3 regions of the Pseudoalteromonas sp. GB43 genome follow, and region 3 is predicted to be linked to each of the others. Evidence: predicted binding sites of a transcription regulator. Region 3 holds the regulator's gene; each other region holds the start of a gene.
What was found. Region 3 encodes LexA, which represses DNA repair genes until DNA is damaged. Its sites were predicted from a motif close to TACTGTATNNNNATACAGTA; they were not measured.
Positions count from the first base shown of each region.

Region 1: the regulator LexA is predicted to act here: its motif matches at 2,960-2,979, upstream of ACRWSG_RS13840 (YebG family protein).
Region 2: the regulator LexA is predicted to act here: its motif matches at 2,667-2,686, upstream of ACRWSG_RS02275 (SulA-like leucine-rich domain-containing protein).

Region 1 is NZ_JBPCHJ010000001.1:2,912,403-2,918,350, reverse strand. Features, by position in the region: gene ACRWSG_RS13860 (chorismate mutase) at 363-1,514, shown strand; gene dsbB (disulfide bond formation protein DsbB) at 1,644-2,162, shown strand; gene ACRWSG_RS13850 (DUF6170 family protein) at 2,162-2,464, shown strand; gene ACRWSG_RS13845 (ComEA family DNA-binding protein) at 2,492-2,785, opposite strand; gene ACRWSG_RS13840 (YebG family protein) at 3,032-3,334, shown strand; gene putP (sodium/proline symporter PutP) at 3,397-4,908, opposite strand; partial or broken gene ACRWSG_RS13830 (EAL and HDOD domain-containing protein) at 5,279-5,948, shown strand, end outside.
Region 2 is NZ_JBPCHJ010000001.1:492,063-498,010, reverse strand. Features, by position in the region: gene ACRWSG_RS02290 (alpha/beta fold hydrolase) at 218-862, shown strand; gene ACRWSG_RS02285 (alpha/beta hydrolase) at 865-1,689, shown strand; gene ACRWSG_RS02280 (YchJ family protein) at 1,686-2,165, opposite strand; gene ACRWSG_RS02275 (SulA-like leucine-rich domain-containing protein) at 2,206-2,643, opposite strand; partial or broken gene ACRWSG_RS02270 (S9 family peptidase) at 2,946-4,872, opposite strand; gene ACRWSG_RS02265 (ATP-binding cassette domain-containing protein) at 5,022-5,612, shown strand; gene ACRWSG_RS02260 (DUF6136 family protein) at 5,609-5,948, shown strand, end outside.
Region 3 is NZ_JBPCHJ010000001.1:1,645,373-1,651,320, reverse strand. Features, by position in the region: gene hmpA (NO-inducible flavohemoprotein) at 1-239, shown strand, start outside; gene ACRWSG_RS07930 (endonuclease) at 354-1,007, opposite strand; gene ACRWSG_RS07925 (VOC family protein) at 1,124-1,477, shown strand; partial or broken gene ACRWSG_RS07920 (hypothetical protein) at 1,452-2,178, opposite strand; gene ACRWSG_RS07915 (hypothetical protein) at 2,337-2,717, shown strand; gene ACRWSG_RS07910 (PaaI family thioesterase) at 2,725-3,162, opposite strand; gene lexA (transcriptional repressor LexA) at 3,324-3,941, shown strand; partial or broken gene coxB (cytochrome c oxidase subunit II) at 4,380-5,521, shown strand; gene ctaD (cytochrome c oxidase subunit I) at 5,521-5,948, shown strand, end outside.

The sequences.
Region 1 (5,948 bases), 1.3 Mb from region 3:
ACCGGGATGGCGGTCGTCGATACACCACAGGACTACCTTATTAATAATTGTTATTATTTATTATGCAAAAACAAATATACCAGATTCATTTTTAGATTTATAAATTTTTTATGAAGATTAATGAAATTTCTGAGGAATCTTTCGCTTTGTCCAAAATAGCATGTTTATGCAGTTGACTTTACATAGAAGTATTTTTACATTAGTCCAATGAAACAAATTATCTCTCGCACTTATTTTTCTTTTTTTAGCTTCTTTAGATAGAGGAGGCTTAACTGTTTGCGAGATAATTTCACCGAATAGCTAAAGCCTCCCTCTTGGGAGGCTTTTTTGTTTGTGCACTGTTTTGGAATGAGGAAACCAACATGAGCATTGATACATTAAATGCGTTACGACACGATATAAATGAAATCGACTCCGACTTACTTGTGTTACTGGCTAAAAGACGCCGTATAAGCCACAGCGTAGTCGAATATAAAATAGCCAATAACAAACCAATTCGTGATGAAGCTCGCGAACAAGCACTACTGGAAAAACTAATCAGTTATGGTAAGTCATTAGGTCTTGACGCTTACTACATTAATAATGTGTTTCAAACTATTCTTGAAGACTCAGTTTTAAACCAGCAAGCCATGCTGCAAAAGAGCCTCAACCCAGAAGCTATGAGCGAAAGCCATCGTGTTGCGTATTTGGGTGGGCAAGGCTCATATAGCCAACTAGCCTGCCATAAATATTTTAGCCGCCGCCCTGGCAAAGTGATTGAAATGGGTTGCTCTAGCTTTGAACAGATCACTGGTAAAGTTGAAAGTGGACAGGCTGATTTTGGCTTACTGCCAATTGAAAACACCAGCTCAGGAAGTATCAATGAAGTATTCGACTTATTACAACACGCACAAGTATCAATTGTAGGTGAAGTAACCCATAGCGTTGAGCACTGTTTATTAGCAATGCCAGGTACTGAGCTATCTCATATCAATAAAATTTTTGCTCATCCACAACCTTTTGCTCAATGTAGCCGTTTCATTCAAGGGCTAGGTGACATTCAACATGAAACCTGTGATTCAACCTTCCACGCATTGCAATCTGCGGTTGAAACAGCAAATAGCGCCGCTATCGGCTCAGCTCAAGCTGGCAAAAATGTTGGTTTAGAAGTAATTAAGTCAGGCCTTGCAAACCAAAGCGAAAACCACAGCCGCTTTATTGTTGTCGCCCGTAAGCCGCTACAAGTATCGAAACAAATTCCGACCAAAACCAGTTTAATCATGGCGACTAAACAACAAGCAGGTTCATTGGCTGATGCTTTAATGATTTTTAAACATCACCAAATTAACCTAGTAAAACTAGAATCTCGCCCCGTACCAGGAAATCCGTGGGAAGAAGTGTTTTATGTTGACCTCGAAGCAAACCTTGATGACTTACATGTTAAGCAAGCGCTTGAAGAGCTGAAAGAACACACTCAGTACACACGTGTATTAGGCTGTTACCAAAGTGAGTCTTTGCAGGCTGTTAGTGTGTAATAGCCTGCCTAGATATGACTAATGAAAAGGAGTCTGTCGACTCCTTTTTCGTATAATTTCATCTTAGATACTTGCACCCATAGCCCTGTCTAAGCATAATCTTGAAAACAATTTGAAATTGGATCTTTCATGAATTGGTTAGCAGAATTAGCAACTAAAAGAACACCTTGGTTATTACTAGCGTTTATTTCACTCGCATTTGAAGTCACAGCATTGTTTTTTCAATACAACATGGGACTTGAGCCATGCATCATGTGTATTTATCAGCGCACCGCTGTTTTAGGCTTACTTGCAGCGGGTGTGATTGGTGCGATTAACCCAAAAAGTATGGTTGTTCGCTTAGTCGCATTTGCCACTTGGGGTATCTCAGCAATTTGGGGTTACTTTATTGCTAAAGAACACATTGCAATGCAAAACAATACCGACCCGTTTGCATTTAGCTGTGCATTTGAACCTAACTTCCCAAGTTTTATGCCTTTGCATGAATGGATCCCTAGCTTCTTTGCTGCCACTGGTGATTGTGGCAATATCGATTGGCAGTTTGCTTCAATGAGCATGCCGGCATGGATGGAAGTGATTTTTGCAGCATTTTCAGTGGTATTTGTGGCTGTTTTAGTTAGCCGATTAGTGAGCAAAAAGTCGCTATAATGATTTATTTTTTTACTAGCCAAATCCCTACTTTAAAAAACTTTAAAGTAAGGCAACGCCAGCAGATTATTGCTCTTGCTTTAGCTCATTTAAGCCCGAGCAAAAAGATCATTTTATCGGTATGTAAGCTTGCCTTTTTAGCGCCATTATTTTTAGGTTTAGCTTACTTTGAAGGGTGGATGCTTATTCCTTGGTTGTTGTTAGCAGGTTTAAGTTACCCTCTTATCACAACACCTATCGAAAACATGTTCGCGTTAGCGCATTTAGACAAGGCTATCAATGAATTTAAACAGGGCGAATAACGCCCTGTATAGGTGATAACCTGCTATTTATAGTGTAATTTTCCCCTCAAGTTTAGCGAATAGCTTATCACCAATTCCTTTTACTTCTTTTAATTGTTCTAGCGACTTAAATGAGCCTTGCTTGGTGCGATGCTCGACAATCGCTTTCGCTTTTGATTCACCAATACCCGGTAATTGAGTTAGCTGCTCAATGCTGGCTTTATTAATACTCAGCTTTTGCATTTTAACTTGTGTTGCTTTGGTTGGTGTTTCGGCTGATACCTGTGTAGCAGGTAGTAATGCAAGAGTAGCGGCAAGTAAAATACTTGATAGTAATTTCATAATTTCCTCCATGACGCCCTTGTTTGGACTGATAGTTAGCGATTACCCAACACTCACTCCATCGCTTGTGTTTAACTTTGGGTAACATTTTAAATAAAGCTAATACACAAAGTATTGTCAAATTTACTAAATAAAAATTTTCTCAAGTTACTTGCAAAGTAAGGCTCGAAGCATTACTGTATATAAAAACAGTAATCTTAGCAGCGATTTTACGCTGCAATGCCAGGCTTAAATGCAGGAGAAATCATGGCTGTTGTTGTTAAATATGTTGTAGAAAGAAACGGAGTCGAGCGCATGACGTTTACTACTAAGAAAGAAGCTGATGCGTATGACAAAATGCTCGACATTGCTGAGTCATTAGAACTTATGCTTGAAAAAGTTGATGTACCATTAAGCGAGCAACAAATTGAGTCACTGGCGCTTGAAATGGCAAAAGAAAAAGACCAATTTATGGCGGTACTTAAAGGTGCAAAAGACGCTCAAGCTAAACCTAAAAAAGCAAAGTCAGACGATAACGTTGCTGATATAAAAGAAAAAGCGGCAAGCTAAACGCAAATTTAGATCATAAAAAAGGGCAACATCCGTTGCCCTTTTTTGTGTTTAATTAAAAACTACAGTGACGATTCAACTTCATCAAATAAGTCTGTAATTTCTTTTTTCGGCTCAGCCGTCATAAGGCTAACAACAACAATGGCTATTGTTGATAAAATAAAGCCAGGGACAATCTCATAAATGATTGCACTTAGTGCTTGGCCGTCCACAGTAATTGGCGCGTATATCCAAAACAGCACTGTTGCTGCACCAACGACCATGCCACTAATAGCCCCTTGTAAGTTCATGCGCTTCCAGTAAAGGCTCAGTAACACCAGTGGACCAAATGCTGCACCGAAACCAGCCCATGCATTACTTACTAAGTCTAAAATAGAGCTATTACGGTCATAAGCTAGGTAAATAGCAAATAAGGCAACTAAGATAACACTAATACGACCAACTAAAACCAATTCTTTTTGAGATGCACTACGGTTTAAGTAAATTTTGTAGAAATCTTCAGTTAAAGAGCTTGAACACACTAACAACTGTGAAGAGATGGTACTCATAATTGCTGCTAAAATTGCTGCCAATAAGAAACCGGCAATTAAAGGATGGAAGATAAGCTCAGACAACACTAAGAAAATAGTTTCTTTATCATCAATAGGCATTTGGTTTTCAAGCATATAAGCAGCACCAAATAGACCAGTTAGCACAGCACCAATTGCTGATAGCGTCATCCACGACATACCCACACGACGCATGGTTGGCATATCTTTCACTGAACGTACAGACATAAAACGCACAATAATATGTGGCTGACCAAAATAACCAAGGCCCCATGCCATTGCTGAAATAATCGCTATAGTCGAACCACCTGCAAACCAATCCATCATATTAAGTGCATGAATTTCTGATTCTTTTGGTGAGCTTAATAATAAGTCATAGCGTGCATTGGCAAGTGTATCCATAACTGGCTGATCAAGCATGGTAAACGTCGCAATTGGCACAGCCAGCAGCGAGATAAACATGATACAACCTTGTACAAAGTCAGTCAGGCTCACGGCTAAGAAGCCACCAAACAAGGTATATAACACGACGACACCTGTTGTGATGTATAGACCCATTTCGTAGCTCATATTAAATGAGTTTTCGAACAACTTACCACCTGCAACAACACCTGATGAGGTATATAAAGTAAAGAAAACAATGATTACAATCGCAGAGATAACACGCAGAATATTCTTATTATCATCAAAGCGGTTTGCGAAGTAATCAGGAATGGTGATTGAGTCATTCGCCTTTTCTGTGTAAACACGCAAGCGAGGCGCGACTAAGAAGTAGTTAGCCCAAGCACCGAGTACTAGACCAATGGCAATCCAAACCTTACTTAAACCAAACAAGTACATTGCACCTGGTATATTCATTAGCAGCCAACCACTCATGTCAGATGCGCCAGCTGAAAGCGCAGCAACACTTGGTGATAAATTACGACCACCTAGCATATAGCCTGATACATCGTCGGTAGATTGCTTATAAGCATATAGCCCAATCCCCAACATGACGATGAAGTACAATGCTAACGAAATTATCATTCCTGTTTCCAAATTAGCCTCCAAAAGTTGTTTAATGTTGGCTTTTAATCCGAATAATGACTCGCAAGTTATTTAATTTAAAGACATTATTGGGGTAAAAACCTATATCACCCACGACTATATCATGCTTACCCCCCTTAACTCCAATCAAGCAGATAAATGACAAAGCTCAATTTTTCAACTTTTATCTAACATTTTTCTTATATTTAATCGCAAGTTATAGAATTTATCTGCAAATTATCCTAGTCTTTAATTCTTAATAAAATAATAACTTTTCCTCGCAAATGAACATTTAGCTAATGCTATTTCAGGCACAATGCAATATATTGCGAGAAGTAAATGAATTAACAGATGTGGACATGTTTGGACTATGTATTTTTACGCTGCACGCCAACCTATTTTAGACAGGGATAAAAAACTAATTGGCTACGAGCTTTTATTTCGAGATGGCGTAGACAATGTTTTTCCTGATATTGATGGCGATGAAGCAACGTCACGACTTATTGAAGGCAGCCAATTTAATTTTGGTTTAGAGGATTTAACGGATAACAAACCTGCTTATATCAACTTTACTCTAGAAACCTTGCAAAAGGGTTATCCACTTTTACTTGGTAAAGAGCAGGTGGTAGTAGAGATATTAGAAACAATCCAACCAGGTAAACGTCTACTGGCATTAGTTAAAGATCTAAAAGAAAAAGGCTATATACTTGCACTTGATGATTACATTCACCAACCTGTATGGCGACACTTTTATCCTTACATCGATATTATTAAGATTGACTTTCTAACTTGTGATGTAGACTCAATAAAAGCGATCATCGAGGCTATTAAGCCGTATCCACACATAAAGTTGCTTGCTGAGAAAGTTGAAACATACGAAAAGTATCAGCTTGCCCTAGAAATGGGCTTTAGCTACTTCCAAGGGTTTTTCTTTTCAAAACCTGAGATGGTACAAAGCAAAACTTTGCCGCCATCAGAGATGGCTCTTGCCGAGCTTCTATATGAAACATCGAGTATTGATTTAAACCTCAGAAAAATCA
Region 2 (5,948 bases), 1.2 Mb from region 3:
ACAGCGTTGTCATGTTGTTTTTTGTAGTTTAACTATGAAATTCCATGAATTTACCTCAAGTTGAAACTAGCCGTTTAAATCGTGATACAGCTTGCGATTAGTAATTTGATATTTAATTAAAATTACTGAGAGTAGGGTTTAGTTGTTTGTTAAGATGTTATTTTTTAAGGTGTTATTATCTTCTATTAGGTGTAACGTGATTTTTAAAGGAATGCTTGTGATACGTACCGTACTTTTACTCTGTGCATGCTGGGTTTTGCCTGTTTGCGCTGGCACTATTTACAGCCAGTTTCCAACAGAGATTGACCCGCATGGTCACTATGTTTTTTATTCACATGGTTTTATCGTCGAAGGGACAAACCCTAAGCCTGTTCACAAAACCTTTGGTGTTTATGACTTTATTGCAGTAAAAGAAGCACTGACAGATGAGAGCTATCATTTAATTGCCTATCACAGGCCAAAAGGTACTGAGCCATTTACGTTTGCGAAAAAACTCGCTGCAGATGTTGAAGCATTGATCAGTGCCGGTGTTGCTGAGTCGAACATTAGTTTGGTTGGTTTTTCACGTGGCGGGGCATTATCGATACTCGCAGTCAATGAACTTAAACGTACACATATCAACTTAATTATATTGGCAGGTTGTGCAGCGTTTATAAAAAATCACACATCAGTTAAGGCTTATGGCAAGGTGTATTCTATCTTTGAGCGCTCAGATCAGGTTGGCTCTTGCCAATTTTTAATTGATAGAAGTGACGTAACCAAGTTCGAAGAAATAAGCATTAATACAGGGCTCTCCCATGGCGCATTTTATAAACCAAAAGATGAGTGGCTGTTACCAATTAAGAAGTGGCTAAAGGATTAACTATGCCTTATTTACTGTTAGTTATTGTGATCAGTGTTTTGAGTGTGAGCTCTGTAAGCAATGCTGAGCCGTTTACTTTGCCACGTACTAATACTGTGTTACTTAAAGATAAACATACCAAAAACGAATACCCGATTACGATTAAATTGCCACGCAGCTACCAAAAGCAGAACCAGAAGCGCTACCCAGTTGTTTACCTATTAGATGCAAACTACAGTTTGCCAATTGCCTCTGGTGCTAGTCGCTTTATGATGAATTCGGGGGCTATAGAGGAGGTAATTATCGTTGCAGTTGGGTATCAAAAAGGTGTATCTGGGCTCAATAGCCGTATTTATGACTATACGCCATTTGAAGATAAAAATTGGCAGCGTAAAACAGGCGGAGCAAGTCAGTATCTAAATTACCTAAAACATACTGTATTGCCTCATATTGAGGCTCACTACAGAACAACCCAAAAAAGTACGTTAGTCGGTAACTCACTTGGCGGTTTATTTGCGGCTTATACCTTATTCACTGAGCCTTCGCTTTTTTCAAATTATATTATCGGCAGTCCTTCAGTGTGGTTTAAAGAAAACTCAATATTAGCTATGGCTGTAAAACCAGCTGCCAACACAACAAAAGTTTACATCGCAGTGGGTGAACTTGAAGAAAGCGAAGGTGAAAAAATGGTGTCGGGCGCAAGGCAATTAGCAGCTAAAATTAATAAACAAAGCGGCGCGCTGGTTATAACAAATTTATTTGTTATTCCTCAGGCACGCCATGCAACCGCATTCCCAACAACGATTACCCAAGCCTTAGACTGGATTTACCAGGTTAATGGTAACTAAAGAGCGTGACACTTTTTATATTTTTTGCCGCTACCACAAGGGCACTCGTCGTTACGGCCTATTTTAATATCTGCAACTGGCGTTATATCACCGTCTAGGTAACGCCATAGGCCATCTTCTTTAATAAAACGCGACTTCTCGTGTAACTCACAATACAAGTTTTGATAAAAGTAATTAGCTTTAAATTCTACAAAACCTTCTTGCTCGTTATGTTCAGTATCTAAAACACTTAGCTTGGTAAAACGGCAGCTATTAGCAAAATCTTTAATTTCGCGAACAGGGTTAGCGGCTTGCTGGCTTTGTGCATAGGTACTAAATACATATTTTGCATCTTTTAGTGCGTAAGCACTAAAACGAGAACGCATAAGTTGCTCTGGCGTATCAGCTTGGCTTGCACCTGTATGAAAAGGCTGGCAGCAAAGCTCGTAAGTCGATTCGCTGCCACAAGGACAAAGGGAGTGTGTGAGTGATGTCATAACAACTTACCTAAAACTATAAATTGTTATTTTAACAAGCCTATTGTGGCTGCGGTACTAAATTGTTTAATTGAGCGCTTTTTGTAAAACAATAAAATTTAGCAGATGCCTGCTCAAGGTTTAAGTTCATCGAATCAAGTTGATGATTGTTTACAATATCTGTCCATGTGATCACAGCAGCAAAATTACCGTTATGTAATGCTGAACTAAGAACATACTCAAGATTAACTAAATGTTTTTGTCTGATCACAAGAAGTTTGCTGGTATCAATCGAACACGAATCTAGTAAGGCTTTACTAGGAACATGATCAGGAGCAATTAGCAGTGTCCATGCATTTTGGCTATTGTAATGATGCAATACTTTTAATAGCTCAAAGGTTGCTGAAATTTCGTCTTCAATTTGAATTAAATTAACAGACGCTTTGTCGTTATCTTGTTGATAGCTTTTAACTGTTCTTAAGGTAATTGGCTGTAACATAACTTTCACTCACTGGTTGTTTATACAGTATGTGTATACAGTAGTTTATACAGTGTTTTTGCGCAAGTACTTTTTTGCTATTTTTTAACCAATGATTCAGTTTTATTTTAATAAAAACAATTTAATTGTTATTTAACAATGGTTTATAGTTTTGGTTTGAAGGTGGAAAAAGGTGAAAAATTTATCATTAAAGATATACAGTATTTTATACAGTACTGTGTAAACTGCTAAATTTTGATTCTATACAGGTGTTTTGCATAAAAAAGCCGGCATAATACCGGCTCTTTAGCTTTGCAATTTTGCTATTTATCTAAGTAGGTATTTAAAAACTCAAGGTATGCATTTGAGGCTTTTATGCGGTTTTCTTTTTTAGTAAAACCATGGCCTTCATCATCAAATAATACATATTCGACAGGCACACCATTTGCCTTTACAGCGGCAACAAGTTCATCGCTTTCAACTTGTAAAACGCGTGGGTCGTTAGCACCTTGGATCACCATTAATGGCTTGGTGATGTTTTTAGCATGAAATAGTGGCGAAATGGCACGGTGACGTTCACCGTCTGTCGCGGGGTCGCCCATTTCATCATACAGTGCCTTTTTAAAGCTTTCCCACCATGGTGGAATCGAGTTTAAGGTTCTAACCCAGTTTGTTACACCAAATATATTAATGCCTACTTTGAACTCTTCAGGTTCAAAGGCAAGTGCGGCGGCGGTCATAAAGCCACCATAGCTGCCCCCCATGATGCCAATTTTATCAGCATCAACCCAATCTAGGCTTTGCAGGTGTTTTTTACCGTAAACAATATCTTGTAAATCGTCAGTGCCATGCTTTTTATCATCTAAATGGAAGAAGGTTTTACCATAGCCTGAGCTGCCACGGTTATTAACTGCAAAAATGGCATAACCATGATTGACTAAATGCTGCTGCATTGCACTATAGCCTGTACGACTTTGGTCGCCAGGACCGCCGTGCACCCAAACTAAAGCTGGTACTTTGTTGTTGCTGTTAGCTTGCTTAGGCTTATATAAAACCCCGGGGATTTCTAAACCATCAAAGCTTTTAAAGCGCACAATTGTGCTTTCAACCAAGTCATTTTGATTAATTGCATCACTTAATGTGTTGGTTAACTGTTTAGCTTTTGATTCTCCGAGTTGCCAAACAAATAGGTTACTTGGTGAGGTATCTGAATTTAAATAAAACGCCATGGTCTTTTCATCAGCTGAAAAGTTCACACCACGTAAGTTACCAGCTGGCAGCGATGGCATGGCAATACCTTTACCTGTGGTGGTATCAATTATCGACACTTTAGTGCTTGCGTCAGCATTAACACCGCTTACTTGATAACGACCAGATTTAGAGAAGTAGATAAAACTCACATCCCACTCATCTTTGAGGGCAGGGCTGTGCTCGCCGGTCGTTAAGTCATAGCGCCACACCTCTGCAAACTCACCTTTGGCGTCGGTTGAGTAATATAATGATTTACTGTCTCTGGAGAAGGTTTCTGGGCCATATTTAGCGTCGTCGTCATGACGGGTAATGAGCTCTGGTTTCAGTGTTTTTTTACGCGTATCGAGAATAAATACATCGCTGTCTTTGTTCGAATTGTTTTTCGATAAAGCAATAAAGCGGCCGTCAGGGCTGATCGCACCGACATCTAGCCCCATGGTATTTTGATAAACAGGCGTTACTTCATAGCTATTAGCATCAACACGATATAGGTCCATAAACTTAGCATCACGCTGATTGCTGGTTATAAAAAAGTGTTTACCGTCTTCTGTGAAGCCTGCAAATCCTGCACGGGTTTCTTCACCTGGCGTAAGATCTTTAACTGTGCCGTCTGTTTCGCGAACATAGATGTGATAACGCTCGTTACCGCCAGAGTCTTTAGTAAATAGTACGCGCTCATCTTTAGGGAAATAAGCCACAGCATACGTACTGTCTTCAAAGTCTGTTAAGCGAGTTTTTTTGGCGGTTTTTATATCTACTTCGTATAGGCTATAAATACCGCTTTCGTCACTGCTAACGAGTATTTTTGTCGCCTTTTGGTGAAAAGCTGCTGCCCATGATTGAGGTTGTATCAAAAAAGGTTTCAGCGTCATACTGTTTAACAGTTTGGCTTTGTTGCACGCTTTCGGTGCTGCTAGTTGATGGGGTTGATTGTGAACATCCTGCAAGCGCCAGGCTAAGTGCGCATGCAACAGCTGCTAGTTGAAAACTCGGTTTCATTGTAATTATTCCTTGTTAATTTTTCGTTATCAAGTGTTGCCTGTTCATAATCTAAACGCAAGTTTTACCCGTTCGATATTTGTTACAAATCATGTAAATAAATAGGGACATGAGTGTGCTACTATTTTTTCATTATTAAAGGAATAAACATGATTGAAATTAACAACCTCAATAAGCGCTTTGCTTCAGCCCACGTTTTTGAAAACTATAATAAGCAATTTCAAGGTAAACGAGTTTGTTTACAGGCAGCCAATGGCAGAGGAAAAACAACATTACTGATGATGCTAGCTGGCCTTGAAAAGCCACAATCAGGGCAGGTTTTATATAATAATGAAGCATTAAAATCGCCGCAAAACATTGTTTCAATTGCTAGCGACCGTATTGCTCTGCCGGATTTTTTAACCGCGCGACAAGTTATTGAACTTAGTTGCAAGGCGTTAAAGAAAGACTTGCCAGAACAACTCATTACTGGATTTAACTTTACAGAGCACCTTAAAACTCGTTTTAGTGCTTTGTCGAGTGGAAACCAAAAGAAGTGTCAGCTTATCACTGCTTTTTTAAAGCAAGCTCCATTTTTGCTATTAGATGAACCGAGTGCTGCACTTGATCAAACAAGTATAAAATTTTTGCTGACCTTACTTGATGACTACCTTGATGATAAACCTAATGGGCAAATTATCATTACAAGCCACGAACCAGAAGTGTTTATACAGCACGGTTTTGAGTGCACATCACTATGATAAATTCCTTTGCAAGTTACTTCTCATTCCTTTCTTTTCGATACTTAGCATATACGACCACCCTCAAGAGCATGCTGTCTCAATTAAAGAGTTTTAGCTTGTTGTTTGCACTGGTACTGGGCCCAGCTTTTCTTGGTATGGTTTTATTGTTGTTTCTAGGACTTGGTAAAATAGTCGATAGCCATGCAGCACCTGGTTACGGTGCAAAATTAGCAGTAATTTATCTTTTACTTGAATCAGTAATGTTATGGGTCATGGCACCAGCCATTAAAAATGAGCAAAATAGGGCATTTCAGCGAAGTCTATATAAATCCTCTTGGCGAGTATGTGTTGACT
Region 3 (5,948 bases):
AACAACAAGCGCACGCTTCATTACATTGTGTTACCTGGTTTAAAGATGGCAAGGGGGGCGATTTTGCGGGCTTAATGGATGTAAACCACATAGCTGACAGCTTACCAATTAGTAAAGGTGACTTTTACCTGTGTGGCCCTATCGCCTTTATGGCAATGATCAAAGAGCAGCTGCTAAGTATTGGGGTTGCAAGTGAACGCATTCACTACGAGGTGTTTGGTCCTCACCAAAGCTTATGATGTAAAAGGCGTAGCTGAAGCTGCGCCTTTTTTGTTAGTTAACTTCGCGCTCTAGATCAGGAAGTGAAATACGGAGCTCTTTTTGTACTTTAGAAGCCCATAAGAACTTCACTATTAGAGTAACTTACGATTGCTAATTTCAGCTATTTCAAGCTTTTGCCACGATTCAAATAATTTACGTTGTTTGTCAGATATTTTTAAGCCATAGGTTTTTTGCATATAAAAATAGGTATCGGCTATTTGCTTTCTTGCATAAATGGGTGGCTCAAATACGCGTTGCTTAAAGTCGACTTTTACGGGGCATGCTCCGTAACTTGCACTTGATGTTGACACCATGCCATAGCGAAAGTTTGAACGGTCAGCATTGAGCTCGCCTATAGCAGGTGCAAGGTTATTAATGTCAGCTTCCATTTGACGAAACTTTTCACTGACCTTTTTACAGTTTTTGCGACCGCCATCCTGCCAGCATTGTAATTGATGACCAAACTCCCAGGCAGGCACAATGTGCTCCCATTCTATTCTTTTTGCGCGTGCATTCTCTTTTCCTGAGCGGGTGACAGAGTTTCTAGGAATATAACCACACGCATTAGGATCTGGCACAAGTTTTTTACCTTGGCGCTTTATGTCGCAGCCACAATATAAGCTTTTACTGTTGCTTGGTAGATTCTTAATTAAATGCTTTTTGGCACTGTAAAAGCTCGAAAATTCTTTAGCGGATATAGGAAAAGTGAAAATAAAACACAGGGCTAAGTATAGAAATAAACGCATATCCATCACATCAGTGAACTACAGGAAGCGCTATTTTAGAGCGACTATTCTAAAAATGAAAAGTTTTTCAACTCAGCTATAGTTGTTAGGCCGTTTTAATTAAAGGAATTACAACTATGTTATTAGGTGCTTTTTCTGTAAGTCTAAATGTAAAAGATATTCGTGCTTCAAAGCAGTTTTATGAAAAGCTAGGTTTCAACGAGTTTGCCGGGGAGATAGAACAGCATTGGCTAATTATGAAAAACGGTGAACATTTAATTGGTTTGTTTCAAGGTATGTTCGACAAAACCATGCTGACCTTTAACCCAGGGTGGGATCAAAATGCTGAAGCTTTGGATGAATTTGCAACCTTTGAGCAATTAGCTGCACAATTTCAGCAACAAGGATTAGAAATACAAAAGGCCGGTGACGCGAGTTTTATTATCACCGACCCAGATGGCAATCCTATTTTGATTGACCAACACGTGTAGCTGGCTTTTTACGTTTAATTCGAACGTTTTGTAGTAACAAGAGAACTCCTGTAATACAAAATAGTACGCTGGTGGCCGAGAAGCTGATGAGTAGTGGATTGTTAAAGTTCTCACGCTCATCATAATCCATAATGTGTAGCATCCAGAAAAAGTCGAAAACCCGCCACAGGGTGCTGCGCACAGTAATAAGGTTACCGGTTTGGCTATCTAAATATAAGGTTGTTGTTAACCAATCATCGAAGCTAACTTGCCAAACATTGGCTTTGCGGCCGACCTCTCTTGGCCCTTTTGTTAATAACTGCGCTTGCGTTATTTTTGCGTCAATAAGCAGGTGAGCTTGCGCATTTTCAATGATTTGCGCTTTACTCGGTGCAGGCATTTTAGCACCTGTTCTGCCATCAAAAGTAAACGTACCGCTAGAGGATGTAACTTCTATAATCGGGGTATTTAAAAAATGGCTATATTTAATACCTTCGATTTGCTCAAATTGCGCTGTTATTTTATCAATTGAAGCAGGGTAGTCCGACAATAAAAATGGGCTACTTAAACTGCGATTAGCCAGATGCTTACCATGCACTTTTTCAAGTGGTAATGAGCTCATCACAAGCCCACCTAAAAGCCAAAAAAAGAATCTGTAAAGCAAGTAAATAACCAAGCCATTTATGCCCTTTACGAGCATACTTAAACAGGCGTTTATTCATAATTACCCCGTTATTATTGTTATGTGGGCGCTATTTTAGGTTGTTTAGCTAGATTGCCAATGCGGCATAATGTCGCATTAACTGTATTCTAGATTTGGTATATATACAAAACTGAGTTAAAGTTTCAGTCGATATCAATAGAGGGTAAAAACGAGAGTATGTCGGAAATTCAATTTTTAAATGTAGATCTGGAGCTTGAATCAAAGCACGATATTAGTGCGCTTGTTGCTGATTTGAAGAAAAACGCCATGGTTTTACATTATGACCAAGATGAATACCGCCAACTAGCACGTATTGAAGCAACCGCAGATATCAGCTCTCCAGATAAAGCCATTAACCAGCTTTGCGAGCTTATTGAGTCATGCTCGCGCAATGCATTAAAACAGTGGTTATCGTGCTCAAAGCGTACATTTGATATAGGCTTTGAATCAGGTAATTCGCCTAAATGCTTTAACCAACCCCTGCATGCCGATACCTTGTTACGTATCTCTGCAATTGGCGCAGGGATTGAAATTACTATTTATCCTGTCGAAAAATAGCCAGAATTTATCGCTCTACAACAGCTGCGGTCATTCTTGATACGCAGCAAAGCTCTCCTGCGGCATTGGTAATTTTAATATCCCAAACAGATGTTCGCTTACCTAAATGCAGCGGTCTTGCTGTTGCTGTTAACGTTCCTTTGCGTGACGCTTTCATGTGGTTGGCATTAATTTCTTGGCCAACAGCATAGAACTTATTGAAATCAACCACGAAATTGGCTGCATAGCTTGCCACTGTCTCTGCTAATACAACGTTTGCTCCGCCATGAACCATACCCATAGGGTTATGATGCTCAGGAATAGCAGGCATAGTTGCCATTAAATAATCATCACCAATTTCAGTCACCTCAATGCCCATAGTTTTCATTAAAGTGCCTTGACCGGTGATCCCTTGTTCTAGCTCTTTGCAAAGCTCTAACGTGATTGGGTGGTGCCAAATACTCATTGTGTTTCCTTAGCCTGCTAATTAAAGCTAATACCTTATGGCATCTTTCGGTGTGGTTCAATGTTAGTTTTGTAGCAATATGATGGGGTTAATTTAAATTTGCGATTTTCAAATAACTGTATATACTCACAGTTAAATGTACTGTATGGAAAACCAGTTGTATGCGCCCATTAACTAAACGCCAATCGCAAATTTTAGAACTAATTAAAGTCTTTATTAAAGATACAGGCATGCCACCTACGCGTGCTGAAATAGCTCAAACATTAGGTTTTAAAAGTGCCAACGCTGCTGAAGAACACCTAAAAGCACTGGCTAAAAAAGGCATGATCAAAATGAAGCCTGGGGCGAGTCGCGGTATTCAGTTAATTGAAGAAGATGAGCCAGAGCAACTAGGCTTACCTTTAATTGGTCGTGTTGCAGCTGGTGAACCTATTTTGGCGCAAGAGCATGTTGAAAGTCACTGCCAAGTTGATCCTTCATTATTTAAACCTGCAGCCGATTTCTTACTGCGTGTAAATGGTATGAGTATGAAAGACATTGGTATTATGGATGGCGATTTGCTTGCAGTACACAGAACACAAGTTGCTGAAAACGGGCAAGTAGTTGTAGCTCGAGTCGATGAAGATGTAACAGTTAAGCGTCTAGAAAAAGCGGGTCGCAAAGTACTTTTACACGCTGAGAACGAAGAGTTTTCGCCTATTGAGGTTGACCTTGAGCATGAGTCGTTCAACATCGAGGGGTTAGCGGTAGGTGTTATTCGTAACGCTGACTGGATGTAAACGTTCCCAATTTGGTGCATCAAATTGACTCAATTTGGTGCGCCACTGAAATTTTACTACTTAATTAGGATTTGTGAATCCTTACTCTTCATTTAAAGCCTTATATGGCGCAGTTTTCCTCTCTTTTTATATTTCGTTTTTTACCCCTAAACATTAAATAAAGCGCTGATTATAGTTGTTATTTCTGCACCAAAATAAACATTTATTATCATTAAAACTTGCTTATTGGTCATTTTTTAACTAATTAGTTAATACACTGTATTAACACCTAATTAATAAAAAGACACAAAAATGTGCGAGGTGTTAGTCATGGGGTCGGTATCATAAGTGGGTCAAAATGATACGTAGTCGCTCTGAACAATAAGAAAAACGAATGGGCACCTTGTTGTATCGCCTTTTCGCTTTGCGTCTTGCAATAGCATCTAAAGGAGCCGTCACATGGGTAAACTGCGTTACGCCTTGTGGCTTATATTGTTTGCACTTCCTGAGCTTGCATTGGCAAATAGCCAATACAATATGCGTAAAGGGGTGACCGATATAAGTAATAATGTTTATGAGTTACACATGACGATATTTATTATCTGCTGTGTAATCGGCATCATCGTATTTGCGGTGATGTTTTGGGCTTTAATACACCACCGTAAATCCAAAGGGATAAGCCTGCCCAATTTCATGAAAGTACAAAAGTTGAAATACTTTGGACTGCCATTCCATTTGTCATCTTAATCGCCATGGCTGTGCCTGCCACAAAAACCTTAATTGCCATGGAAGATGCCTCTAAAGCCGATATCACCATTAAAGTGACGGGCTCACAGTGGAAGTGGCATTATGAGTACATGGGTGAAGACATTGCCTATTACTCGATTCTATCTACTCCTAAAGATCAAATAGACAACCAAGCAGAGAAAACTGAACATTATTTGCTTGAAGTAGATAAACCGCTAGTACTTCCTATCAATAAAAAAGTTCGCTTTTTAATGACTTCAGACGATGTAATTCATTCATGGTGGGTGCCTGATTTTGCGGTTAAAAAGGATGCAAATCCTGGGTTTATCAATGAAGCGTGGACACGTATTAACGAGCCAGGCGTGTACCGTGGCCAATGTGCTGAGTTATGCGGTAAAGATCATGGCTTTATGCCTGTAGTGGTGAAAGCTTTACCTGAAGATGAGTTTGCTAATTGGCTTGCAGATGCTAAGCAAGAAAAAGCCAATGCGGCCGCAGCGGATGCTGCTTTGCTTGATCAAACATTACCGAAAGAAGAGCTTATGACCTTGGGTGAGCAAGTCTACATGGCTAGTTGTGCTGCATGCCACCAACCTACCGGTATGGGCCTACCTGGCGTATTTCCAGCACTTAAAGGCAGCCCGATTGTATTAGGTGATGTAAAAGATCACATAGATATTGTGTTACACGGTAAGCCTGGCACAGCAATGCAAGCGTTTGATAAACAGCTTTCAATCAAGCAACTTGCTGCGGTTATTACTTATAAGCGAAATGCGTGGGGTAATGACACCGGCGATGTTATCCAACCGAGTCAAATTCAAGCCGCGATTGATGCAGCAGCGGAGGCGAACTAATGAGTAACGTTATTAACGAGCAAGCAACTGGGCATGCGCATCACGACCATCATCACCCTGCTAAAGGTTTTAAGCGTTGGCTTTACACCACCAATCATAAAGACATCGGGAGTTTATACCTGATTTTTTCACTCACTATGTTTTTAATTGGCGGAGCAATGGCAATGGTGATCCGCGCTGAACTGTTTCAGCCTGGATTACAGTTAGTCGATCCGCACTTTTTTAATCAAATGACTACCGTACATGGCTTGATCATGGTGTTTGGTGCCGTTATGCCCGCGTTCACTGGGCTTGCAAACTGGATGGTACCTATGATGATAGGTGCACCGGATATGGCCTTACCACGTATGAATAACTGGAGCTTTTGGATATTGCCTTTCGCATTTTTAATCCTCTTAGCTTCGTTACTCATGCCGGGTGGCGGTCC